Regions from separate parts of the Exiguobacterium sp. 9-2 genome, predicted to be linked through region 1. Evidence: predicted binding sites of a transcription regulator. Region 1 holds the regulator's gene; each other region holds the start of a gene.
What was found. The regulator LexA, encoded in region 1, represses DNA repair genes until DNA is damaged. The targets are predictions, from matches to a motif close to CGAACATATGTTCG.
Positions count from the first base shown of each region.

Region 2: a site for LexA is predicted at 1,647-1,660, ahead of uvrB (excinuclease ABC subunit UvrB). Genes of this name have one in related genera too.
Region 3: a site for LexA is predicted at 1,067-1,080, ahead of VJ374_RS02320 (Y-family DNA polymerase). Genes of this name have one in related genera too.

Region 1 is NZ_CP142850.1:1,122,530-1,125,814, forward strand. Features, by position in the region: gene glpK (glycerol kinase GlpK) at 1-64, opposite strand, end outside; gene VJ374_RS05770 (MIP/aquaporin family protein) at 108-809, opposite strand; gene VJ374_RS05775 (metal-binding protein) at 996-1,466, opposite strand; gene lexA (transcriptional repressor LexA) at 1,498-2,112, opposite strand; gene yneA (cell division suppressor protein YneA) at 2,324-2,611, shown strand; gene VJ374_RS05790 (YneB family resolvase-like protein) at 2,657-3,285, shown strand, end outside.
Region 2 is NZ_CP142850.1:2,460,271-2,463,555, reverse strand. Features, by position in the region: gene VJ374_RS12950 (S41 family peptidase) at 1-320, shown strand, start outside; gene VJ374_RS12945 (PDZ domain-containing protein) at 343-1,506, shown strand; gene uvrB (excinuclease ABC subunit UvrB) at 1,714-3,285, shown strand, end outside.
Region 3 is NZ_CP142850.1:428,980-432,264, reverse strand. Features, by position in the region: gene VJ374_RS02330 (MBL fold metallo-hydrolase) at 1-239, shown strand, start outside; gene VJ374_RS02325 (pentapeptide repeat-containing protein) at 288-926, opposite strand; gene VJ374_RS02320 (Y-family DNA polymerase) at 1,103-2,425, shown strand; gene VJ374_RS02315 (YolD-like family protein) at 2,409-2,738, shown strand; gene VJ374_RS02310 (ZIP family metal transporter) at 2,790-3,285, shown strand, end outside.

The DNA.
Region 1 (3,285 bases):
CGAAGATGATCGCACGTGAGCTTGTCGTACCTTGGTCGAGTGCTAGGATATACTTGTTTTCCATTTCGAAATCCCCCTTGAGCGGTATGTGTTTGTGAAACGTGATCTTAGTAGATCAATTGATAGATGAACACGGCAAGCGCTCCGCCGATGATTGGACCAACAACTGGAATCCATGAGTAGCCCCAGTCAGATGACCCTTTATTCGGAATCGGTAAGATAGCATGTGCGATACGCGGTCCAAGGTCACGGGCCGGGTTGATGGCATATCCTGTTGTACCACCAAGTGATAGACCGATGACGACGACGAGTAAACCGACGATAAGTGGTTTTAAGCCGTCACCGAATGTCGTTAAACCGAGCGCCAAGATACCGAAGACGAGAACGAATGTCCCGATGATTTCAGAAATCAAGTTCGACGGCGTATGGCGAATCGCTGGACCTGTTGCGAACACACCGAGTTTTGCAGCTTGATCATCAGTCGCTTCAAAATGTTTCATGTAATGAAGCCAAACGAGAATGGCGCCGATGAAAGCTCCGACAAGTTGTCCGGCAATATAGACAGGAACGTCTGCCCACGGTAAATCAGAGTTTAAAGCAAGTGCAATTGTTAAAGCAGGGTTCAAGTGCGCTCCACTCTCAGCAGCGACGAATGCTCCTGTCATGACGGCAAGACCCCAAGCGAACGTGATGACAATCCATCCGCTGTTTTCGGACTTCGTCTTTCTCAAGACGACACCGGCGACGACACCATCCCCGAGCAGAATGAGGATCATCGTACCGATCATTTCCAATACAAAGTTATTCATGCAAAAACCCTCCCTTTGGATTAAAGCAAATAATGGTCTTTCTACTTTAAATTACTCCGATTTGATAACGTTTTCAATACATATAATTGAAATATAGGAATGGAAATTTTTTATTTTAATGTTTAAAGATACGGAAAATTGGATAAGAAAACACCTCGTCTTGCCTGCAAGCAAGCAAAAGAGGTGTTAACGACGACGCTTTTTTCTTTTTTTAGGTCGAAACCAACTACTGGAATAATCTAGTAGGATATGAATTGTACTCGCCACCATGATACCAATGACAAAAGCGGGTAGGGAAGCGAACCAGGAATCAATGGTCTCTGACGCGATGACTTGAAAATACAAGCTGAGAAATAATAAGGGAATCACAAGTGCAGCACTATAAAGGAGTCGGATGACATCCCCAATGATCAATCCGTGTGACCAGATCGAGCGGTGGGGCATGATCTTCACATAAGGCATCCACAGGACTCGAAATGGTCCAAAGCGATAATACGGTTCTGACTTTAAATCGAGGTCAGGTGACAACCAAAGCGTACCGACAGCGATACCGATGGCAGTCGGTAACCAATCCGTTTGTTGCGTTGCGACCGAATACGCAACGTAACCCGTCAGTGCGACGGTATTGACGGTATCATGTACATTTCCTGAAGGCATGAAAAAAGACCAGTCGTAACTGGTCCCTCCGTCAATGAATCGTCCGATACACGCCGATTACCTTACCAAGAATGGAGACATTATCGAAATACATCGGATCCATCGAGTCATTTTCTGGTTGTAGACGTACCTGTTGATCTTCTAAGAAGAACCGTTTCACCGTCGCTTCGCTATCTTCGGTCATAGCTACGACGATTTCTCCGTTTTCTGCTGTGTTTTGTTGGCGTACGATGACGCGATCGCCGTCAAGAATACCTGCGTTAATCATTGATTCACCATCGATCGTCAACATGAAGACCGTTTCGTTTCCTACATAATGTGCAGGGAGCGGGAACTGTTCTTCGATGTTTTCAATCGCTGTAATCGGAAGACCAGCTGTGACTTTCCCGATGACGGGAACATGAACGATAGCTTCCGTGATTTCTTCAGGCTTATCAAGCAATATCTCAATCGCACGTGGTTTCGTCGGGTCACGGCGAATCATTCCCCGTTTCTCGAGTCGATCCAAATGACCGTGTACCGTCGAGCTAGACGCGAGTCCGACTGCTTCTCCGATTTCACGAACTGATGGTGGATACCCCTTCAGTTTCACTTCAGAGACGATGTAGTCGAGAATCTCTTGTTGGCGCTTAGACATTTTCCGCATACGAATTGCCACCTCTTTCTGGATTGAAGTTTGAAATGTAAGAATATATGTTTCTAAATTCACTATAACATAGAACAAATGAGCGTACAAACAATTGTTCGACATTTTGTGTTGACCGAACACGGGTTCTGTGTTTATTATGAATTATGCGAACAATTGTTCCGCGAACGTTTATTCTAACTCATTCATTTCATATTTGGAGGGATTCATGATGATTCATACGATTCGTACTCATGCTTTTTCTATTCTCTTCTATGCATTAAGTATTGCCTTCGTGATCTTTTTACTCACACCACGCCCAGATGAAAAGGTAGCACAATTGATGACGGCTTCCGTTACGGTCGATGAGAACGCTACAGTCGAACAAATTGCTGAAGTCTACAATGATGGTTCGATGTCAGATGAGGAATACGTCAACTGGTTGATCAAAAATAATGATGTTGAGACAAAACATGTCATCTCAAAAAGCAAAATCGTTGTACCAATCGCACAACAATGACAAAATGGAAAAGTTGTGAAAGAACGAACAGGGATGTGAGGTACGATGAAGGTCGTGATTTATTGTCGAGTATCGACCGAAAAAGAAGCACAAGATAGTTCGATTGAACGCCAACGGATGGAGCTTTCGAAGGTTGCGTCTCAAAAGGGGTTTGATGTCGTAGATATCGTCTCTGAAAAAGAGAGTGGATATGATGTTGATCGGGAAGGGATGCTAACAGTTCTTGATTATGTGACACGCGATACGGTAGATGCGGTCCTCGTGACGGATGATACACGGATTGGTCGAGGGAATGCAAAAATCGCTATTTTGCATACATTCAAAAAACATGGGGTCCGCTTGATGACGCTTGATTCAGATGGAGAATATCAACTTGCGGATGCAGAAGCGATGGTCCTTGAGATCGTCTCACTCGTGGAAGAATACCAACGGAAACTGCATAATGCAAAAATCGCCCGTGGCATGCGGCGAGCAGTCGAACAAGGTTTTCGCCCGGAACGAAATCTCAATCGCCAAGGAGAGAACGCAGGACGTAGTCGAAAAGACGTACCGATCGAAGAAATTGTACGTCTTCGAGAACTCGGATTGACGTTTTCTGATATCGCCATCACCTTGCGGGGGATGGGGCATGATATTTCAAAAGCAACGGTCAATCGTCGATATCTTGAATACCG
Region 2 (3,285 bases), 1.3 Mb from region 1:
TCAAACAACCGGCGTACTTCAACGTCACGAAAATTTTGACTGATCAAAAGTCACTCGCTGTCGGCGATTACGGAAAATCAGTCGAGAATGCCCACCTCGTCCTCGAAGCGATCGGTTATGAGCCAAAAGGACAGGACGGCTATTTCGGTGACACGATGAAACAAGCTGTCGAGGCTTTGCAAAAGGATGCGAAACTTGACGTCACTGGAAAAATCGATCAGCAGACAGCGGGTGAGATGGAGACGCGTCTCCTGAAGAAACTCCAGGACGATAAGAATGACGTCCAGCGGAAAAAAGCACTCGAGGTCGCTGCTCAATAATAAGGAATGGAAAGAGGTCTGAATGCGCGTGGAATTACTCGATGAAATTGGTTGGACCGCGATTAGTCTCATCGCCAGTCCGACCTTGTGGTTAGCACTCCTTGTCAGTTGGGTCATCGGCATCCGGCGTGTCAAACGGGAACGCGGACTGTTTCGCTCCCGGACACACGGTAAACGAAGCGATGTCCTCGAAACACTTTTACCAGGCCTACTCGTCGGTCTCGTCTTGTCCGTCGTCAGCGGATGGCTCGGATTGACAGTGACACCGCAGTACGCTCTACTGTTGCTTGGACTTTCGAGCGTCCTGCTGTTGATTGGTGTCGTTCGTTTGAACCTGCCACTCTGGCCGATCGTCTTGCTTGGACTTGCCGGCTGGTTCCTAATGGATTCACGTCTTGATCCGGTTCGAGCGGTTGAGCCGAAAATGATTTTATTGCTTGCGACGTTAACGCTCGTCGCGGAATGTCTCTTCGTCTGGTGGCGCGGGCAACGGCGTCTGTCACCGTCACTCGTCGTCTCAAAGCGCGGTCGCTTCATCGGTGGGCTGTCGGCAAATAAACTTTGGCTATTGCCTTTGCTCGTCTTTGTTCCGGGCGACGTGCTTGAAGCCTGGTGGCCACGTTACAGCTTCCCGGAACTCGTTCCGGTCGTTCTCTGGTTACCGATCGGTTTCAGTTTCCTCTTTACGGGTAAGTTGCCGAAAGAATTGATGCGTCCGCTCGTTCAAGGACGTTTGATCACGAGTCTTGTTGCAGTTTTATTGACGGTTCTTGCGTACGTGACTGGTCAAGCTGAATGGCTCTACGGAATCGTCTTGTTGCTCGTCCTGCACATTTTGTTGCACCAGCGGGTCAAACGCTTGAACCGGGCGCAAACGCCGTTGTTCCTCAATGGAACGCGTGGTGCCGTCATTCTCGGAACGCTACCTGATAAACCAGCTGCCGAGATGGGCTTGATTCCGGGTGAAGCGATCTATAAGGTCAACGGTGAAAAGGTCGACTCGGAAGCATCGTTCTATGAAGCCATCCAAAAACACAAACCGTATCTGCGTCTTGAAGTCATGAACCATAACGGAGACATCCGTTTTGCGCAACGTGCCTTTTATGAACAAGATCATCATGAGCTCGGTATCCTCTTCGTCAACGAACCGGTCCACGGTCGGACGAAGGTACGCTCTTTGCATTAAACTAGTACATCCCTGTCACGGAACAGCCGTGACAGGGATTTTTTTGTCGGCAGAAAAATCGAAGATCAGCACTCGAAGTAAAAAGAAACTTTTGCATTTTCGAAAAAAAGGGTAACTTCCTAAAAGGAGCACTTCATAATCGAATGTTTGTTCGTAAAGTGATACAATAGAAATAGATTTTTTAACGTGATGAGGGGGAAGCAAACGATGGATTTTGAACTCGTTTCACCATTTGAACCAGGCGGTGATCAGCCAACGGCAATCGAAAAATTGGTGACTGGGCTAAAACAAGGCGAACGACATCAGACGTTGCTTGGGGCGACCGGTACCGGGAAGACGTTCACGGTCTCGAACGTCATCAAGGAAATCAAGAAACCGACGCTCGTCCTTGCCCATAACAAAACACTAGCGGGACAACTCTACTCGGAGTTCAAGGAATTCTTCCCGAACAACGCGGTCGAATACTTCGTTAGTTTTTATGATTATTACCAACCGGAAGCGTACGTTCCGTCGACGGATACGTTCATTGAGAAGGACTCTTCGATCAACGATGAGATCGATAAGTTGCGTCACTCGGCAACGTCCGCCTTGTTCGAACGGGAAGACGTCTTGATCGTCGCGTCCGTTTCGTGTATCTATGGTCTCGGTAATCCGGAAGAGTACAACAACCACGTCTTATCCCTGCGTGTCGGCAATGAGATGGGGCGAAACGAGATGCTTCGCCGTCTGATCGACATCCAGTATGAGCGAAACGACATCGACTTCCAGCGCGGACGGTTCCGCGTCCGCGGAGACGTCGTCGAAATCTTCCCGGCGTCACGCGACGAACAGTGTGTCCGGGTCGAGTTCTTCGGTGACGAGATTGAACGGATCCGTGACATGGATCCGCTGACAGGTGAGATCGTCGCGGACCGCGAGCACATCTCGATCTTCCCGGCGTCCCACTTCGTGACGGGGGATACCCGTCTACAGAAAGCGATCGCGAACATCGAGAAGGAACTTGAAGTGCAGCTTGCGAAGTTACGTGAAGACAATCAGTTGCTTGAAGCGCAACGGCTCGAACAACGGACGAACTACGATCTTGAGATGATGCGTGAGATGGGCTATTGTTCCGGAATCGAGAACTACTCGCGTCACTTGAACTTGATGCCGGAAGGGGCAACACCGTATACATTGCTCGATTACTTCCCGAAGGACTTTTTACTCGTTGCCGATGAGTCACACGTCACATTGCCACAAATTCGCGGGATGTATAACGGGGACCAGGCACGGAAACAAGTCCTCGTCGATCACGGTTTCCGTCTTCCGTCGGCAAAAGACAACCGTCCGTTACGGTTCGAGGAGTTCGAGGAAAAAGTCAGTCAGGCGATCTATATCTCGGCGACACCAGGACCGTATGAACTCGAACATTCGAAAGAGATGGTCGAGCAAATCATCCGTCCGACCGGTCTCGTTGATCCAACGATCGAGATTCATCCGATCACAGGACAAATCGATTACTTGATGGATAACATCCGTGACCGGGTCGCGAAGAACGAACGTGTTCTCGTCACGACACTGACGAAGAAGATGGCAGAAGATTTGACCGATTACTTGAAAGAGAATGGCGTCAAGGTCAACTACATGCACTCGGAGATCAAGACGCTGGAACGGATTGAAATCATACGTGACTTGAGGCTCGGGAAATACGATGTCCTCGTCGGGATCAACTTGTTACGAGAAGGACTCGATATTCCGGAAGTCTCACTCGTGACGATTCTTGATGCTGATAAGGAAGGG
Region 3 (3,285 bases), 690 kb from region 1:
ATATCATCGTCGTCAACAGTGGGGCTGCCCAGTTCCTGACGGGAGAACCGATCACGATGTCGCAGCGTGATCTCCTTGCCGTACACGAAGCAGCAGCGGAAGCAACGATCATCGTCTCGCACCTCGAGTCCGTCAATCACTGTCTCCTGCGGCGCGACATGATTGCTGACTTTTTAGCTGCCTTCCACCTCTCTGCCCATTTCCTCATTCCGGAAGATGGCGAAACGATGTCATTTTAAGAACAAATCAAAAGTCTCTTTTCGAAATTCATCGAAAAGAGACTTTTTTCATGGAATGACCAATCCTAATAATCGAGCGAAGGCGACTGCTTGTTCTTCCGTAATGACTGCGCCCGGTAAAAATCGCGGATCGATTGTGATACCAGAGAGTTCCGTCTGCCGGAGATCAAGACCTTTTAATGGTGTTTCAATCCATTGGCTATCAGTAAGCCGGACCGCTTCGAGTTTCCAATGGGTCGGTTTCACTTCGAAGAACTGTGCTTCTTTCATCGTCGTTTCACTCCAATGCTGATGACGGACAGTACTACGAATGAACTGGGCATAGTCTGCGAGTCCTTCTTCGATCGTCAGATGATCAAGCGTACAATCTTCAAACTGAACACCCGTCATCCGGCATCCGACGAAAGACACGCGGTGAAAACGGGTTTCTTGGAAGTGACATCCTGTTAAGTCACATTGCTCGAAACGAATATCTTCGAACGAACCGCGGTCAAAGGTGAGGTTCGCGAACGAGACATTTTGAAAACATACTTGATAGGCATCGATACGCTCCGTCAGTTCGACAGGCATCGACTCCTTTTCATAACGTGCTCCTTTCAGATATGGATCGTCGATTTCGACTTGATCGAACGTCTCTGCTTGAAGCGTTTTCGGTAATTCTGGTAAACGGATAACGATCTCTTTCATAGAAATTCCCCCTTTTTCTCTCCTTTAGTGTATCAAACTCCTTTTGCATAAGGGTCAATCGTTCGAATTCCCTCTTTTTTCAACAGTTTTTTATTTTGAGACACTTTGAGACCATGCTATAGTCAAAGAAAATCAAAATAAGAACATATGTTCTTTTATGTAAAGGAGTGATTCAAATGTTTCCTTCCGTCGTTTTACCACAGAATAAACGTATTTTTTGTGTTGACAGTGTTTCCTTCTACGCCAGCTGTGAATGCCAGTATCGCAATCTCCCTCCCTTAACGACACGTCTTGCGGTCGTCTCCGATTTAAAACGAAGCGGATCCGTCATTCTCGCCGCTACTCCCGCCTTAAAAGCGCTTGGAATCAAGACAGCCGGTCGACTGTACGAAATCGAGCAATTACCCTACGCCATTCGTCGTACGATTCAACTCGTCGAACCGCGCATGCTCGCTTATATGAAAACGTCGATTCGTGTTTTAGATGTCCTGCATCAATTTGCCCCACCTGAAGCGATTCGTGTCTATTCGATTGACGAAAGTTTCATTGACATGACTGGAACCGATCGCCTGTTTGGTTCCGATCTGCAAGCTGCCAAAAAGATTCAAGAAGCGATTCTGAAGCAGACCGGCATTCACGTCCGCATCGGGATTGGTCCAAATAACGTCATCGCGAAACTGACGCTTGACTTAATCGGGAAAAAAGAAGGCATCGCACAATGTGGATACGCTGATGTCGCACGACGTCTCCATGATTTTCCGATTCGGAAGATGTGGGGAGTCGGACACCGCATGGAACAACATCTGCAGATGATGGGGATTGAAACGATTGGTGACCTTGCCATGCGCCCAGTCGAAGAGTTACATGAACGCTTCGGTGTCATCGGCGCCGAACTATGGCACCACGCTTGGGGTCTTGACGCGTCACCGACACTGCTTGCCCCTCGCCATTTGTTCGAGAAAGCCCCTCAACGGACGATTGGACACGGTGTGACCTTGATGCAGGACTATTATCAATTCGAACGTATCCGGAATGTGCTCAACGAACTCGTGCAGGATGTTGCGGCACGTTGCCGCTTTTCGAATCAAGTTGGTTGGACTGTTCATATCGGTGTCCGCTATTCTCGAAACGTCGTCCGAAGTGGCTTCTCGCGTCAAGTCCGGTTGCCTTATCCGACATCCGATGAGCGAATCATTCTGCGTCATGTCTTACAATTATTCGAACCGAATTGGCTTGACGGGGAACCCGTTCGTTTTTTATCTGTCGCAGTGGGACATCTAACTGCCGATCAAGGCACCTTACAGTTATCCTTGTTCGAGGATAATACGCGACTCTGGAAGCGGCGGCGGTTATTAAAAGCAATGGACATCGTTAACCTCCGCTACGGGAAAGGAACGATTCGTCTCGCTGTCTCGTTTCTCGATACGAGCGTCGCCAAACGGCGGCTTCGTTTCGTTGGCGGTCATCCAGGAGGTGATCTTCATGACAGCGTATCGTGATCGAGGGAATTTAAAGTGGATCCCTTTTCTCATGCCGGAGCACTTGCAATTGCTCCGGGAGTATTATGTCCAAATGCATCAGCTCGACTTGCCTGAAATCGATGAACAACTGCAAGAATCGTGGCACTTTCTACTTCAAGAGGCTTTAATAGAAGGAAACGAACTCGAAATCACGTATTATAAGGAAAGTAGCTACGTGACGGTCGTCGGTTTTGTTGAACGGCTAGAGCCTGAACGTTCTGTTCTCTTTCTGCGTGGTCGTGTTGCAGTAGAAATCTCCTTCACACGAATCGTTCGGATCGAAAACGGGTAAGCTTTCATACAGATAGCCGCTTCAAATCGTGCCCGGAAAGAAGGAATAGTTATGTTGGATTGGTTCACTTCCCTCCCCGTCGTCGTGCAAGCATTACTTGCCGGTATGATGACTTGGGGATTAACCGCACTTGGTGCGGCACTCGTTTTCGTCTTTACAACGATTGAAAAACGCGTCATGAACATGATGCTTGGTTTTGCAGCCGGTGTCATGATCGCCGCTTCATTCTGGTCTTTGCTCGCCCCAGCGATCGAATTCACGGAGCAGGACGGTGGCATCGCGTGGATTCCTGCTGCAATTGGATTCCTTGCGGGTGGATTTTTCGTCCGTCTCCTTGACTTCGTCACACCGCATTTGCACTTATCCGCACCACTTGAAACAGCTGAAGGTCCTTCAACAGGACTTAAGAAAACGACGTTGCTGTTTCTTGCGATCACGTTGCATAACATTCCGGAAGGTCTTGCGATCGGTGTCGCTTTTGGTGCCGCTGCCTTGAATATGGACGGAGCGACCGTCGCCGGGGCTTTGACACTCGCACTCGGGATTG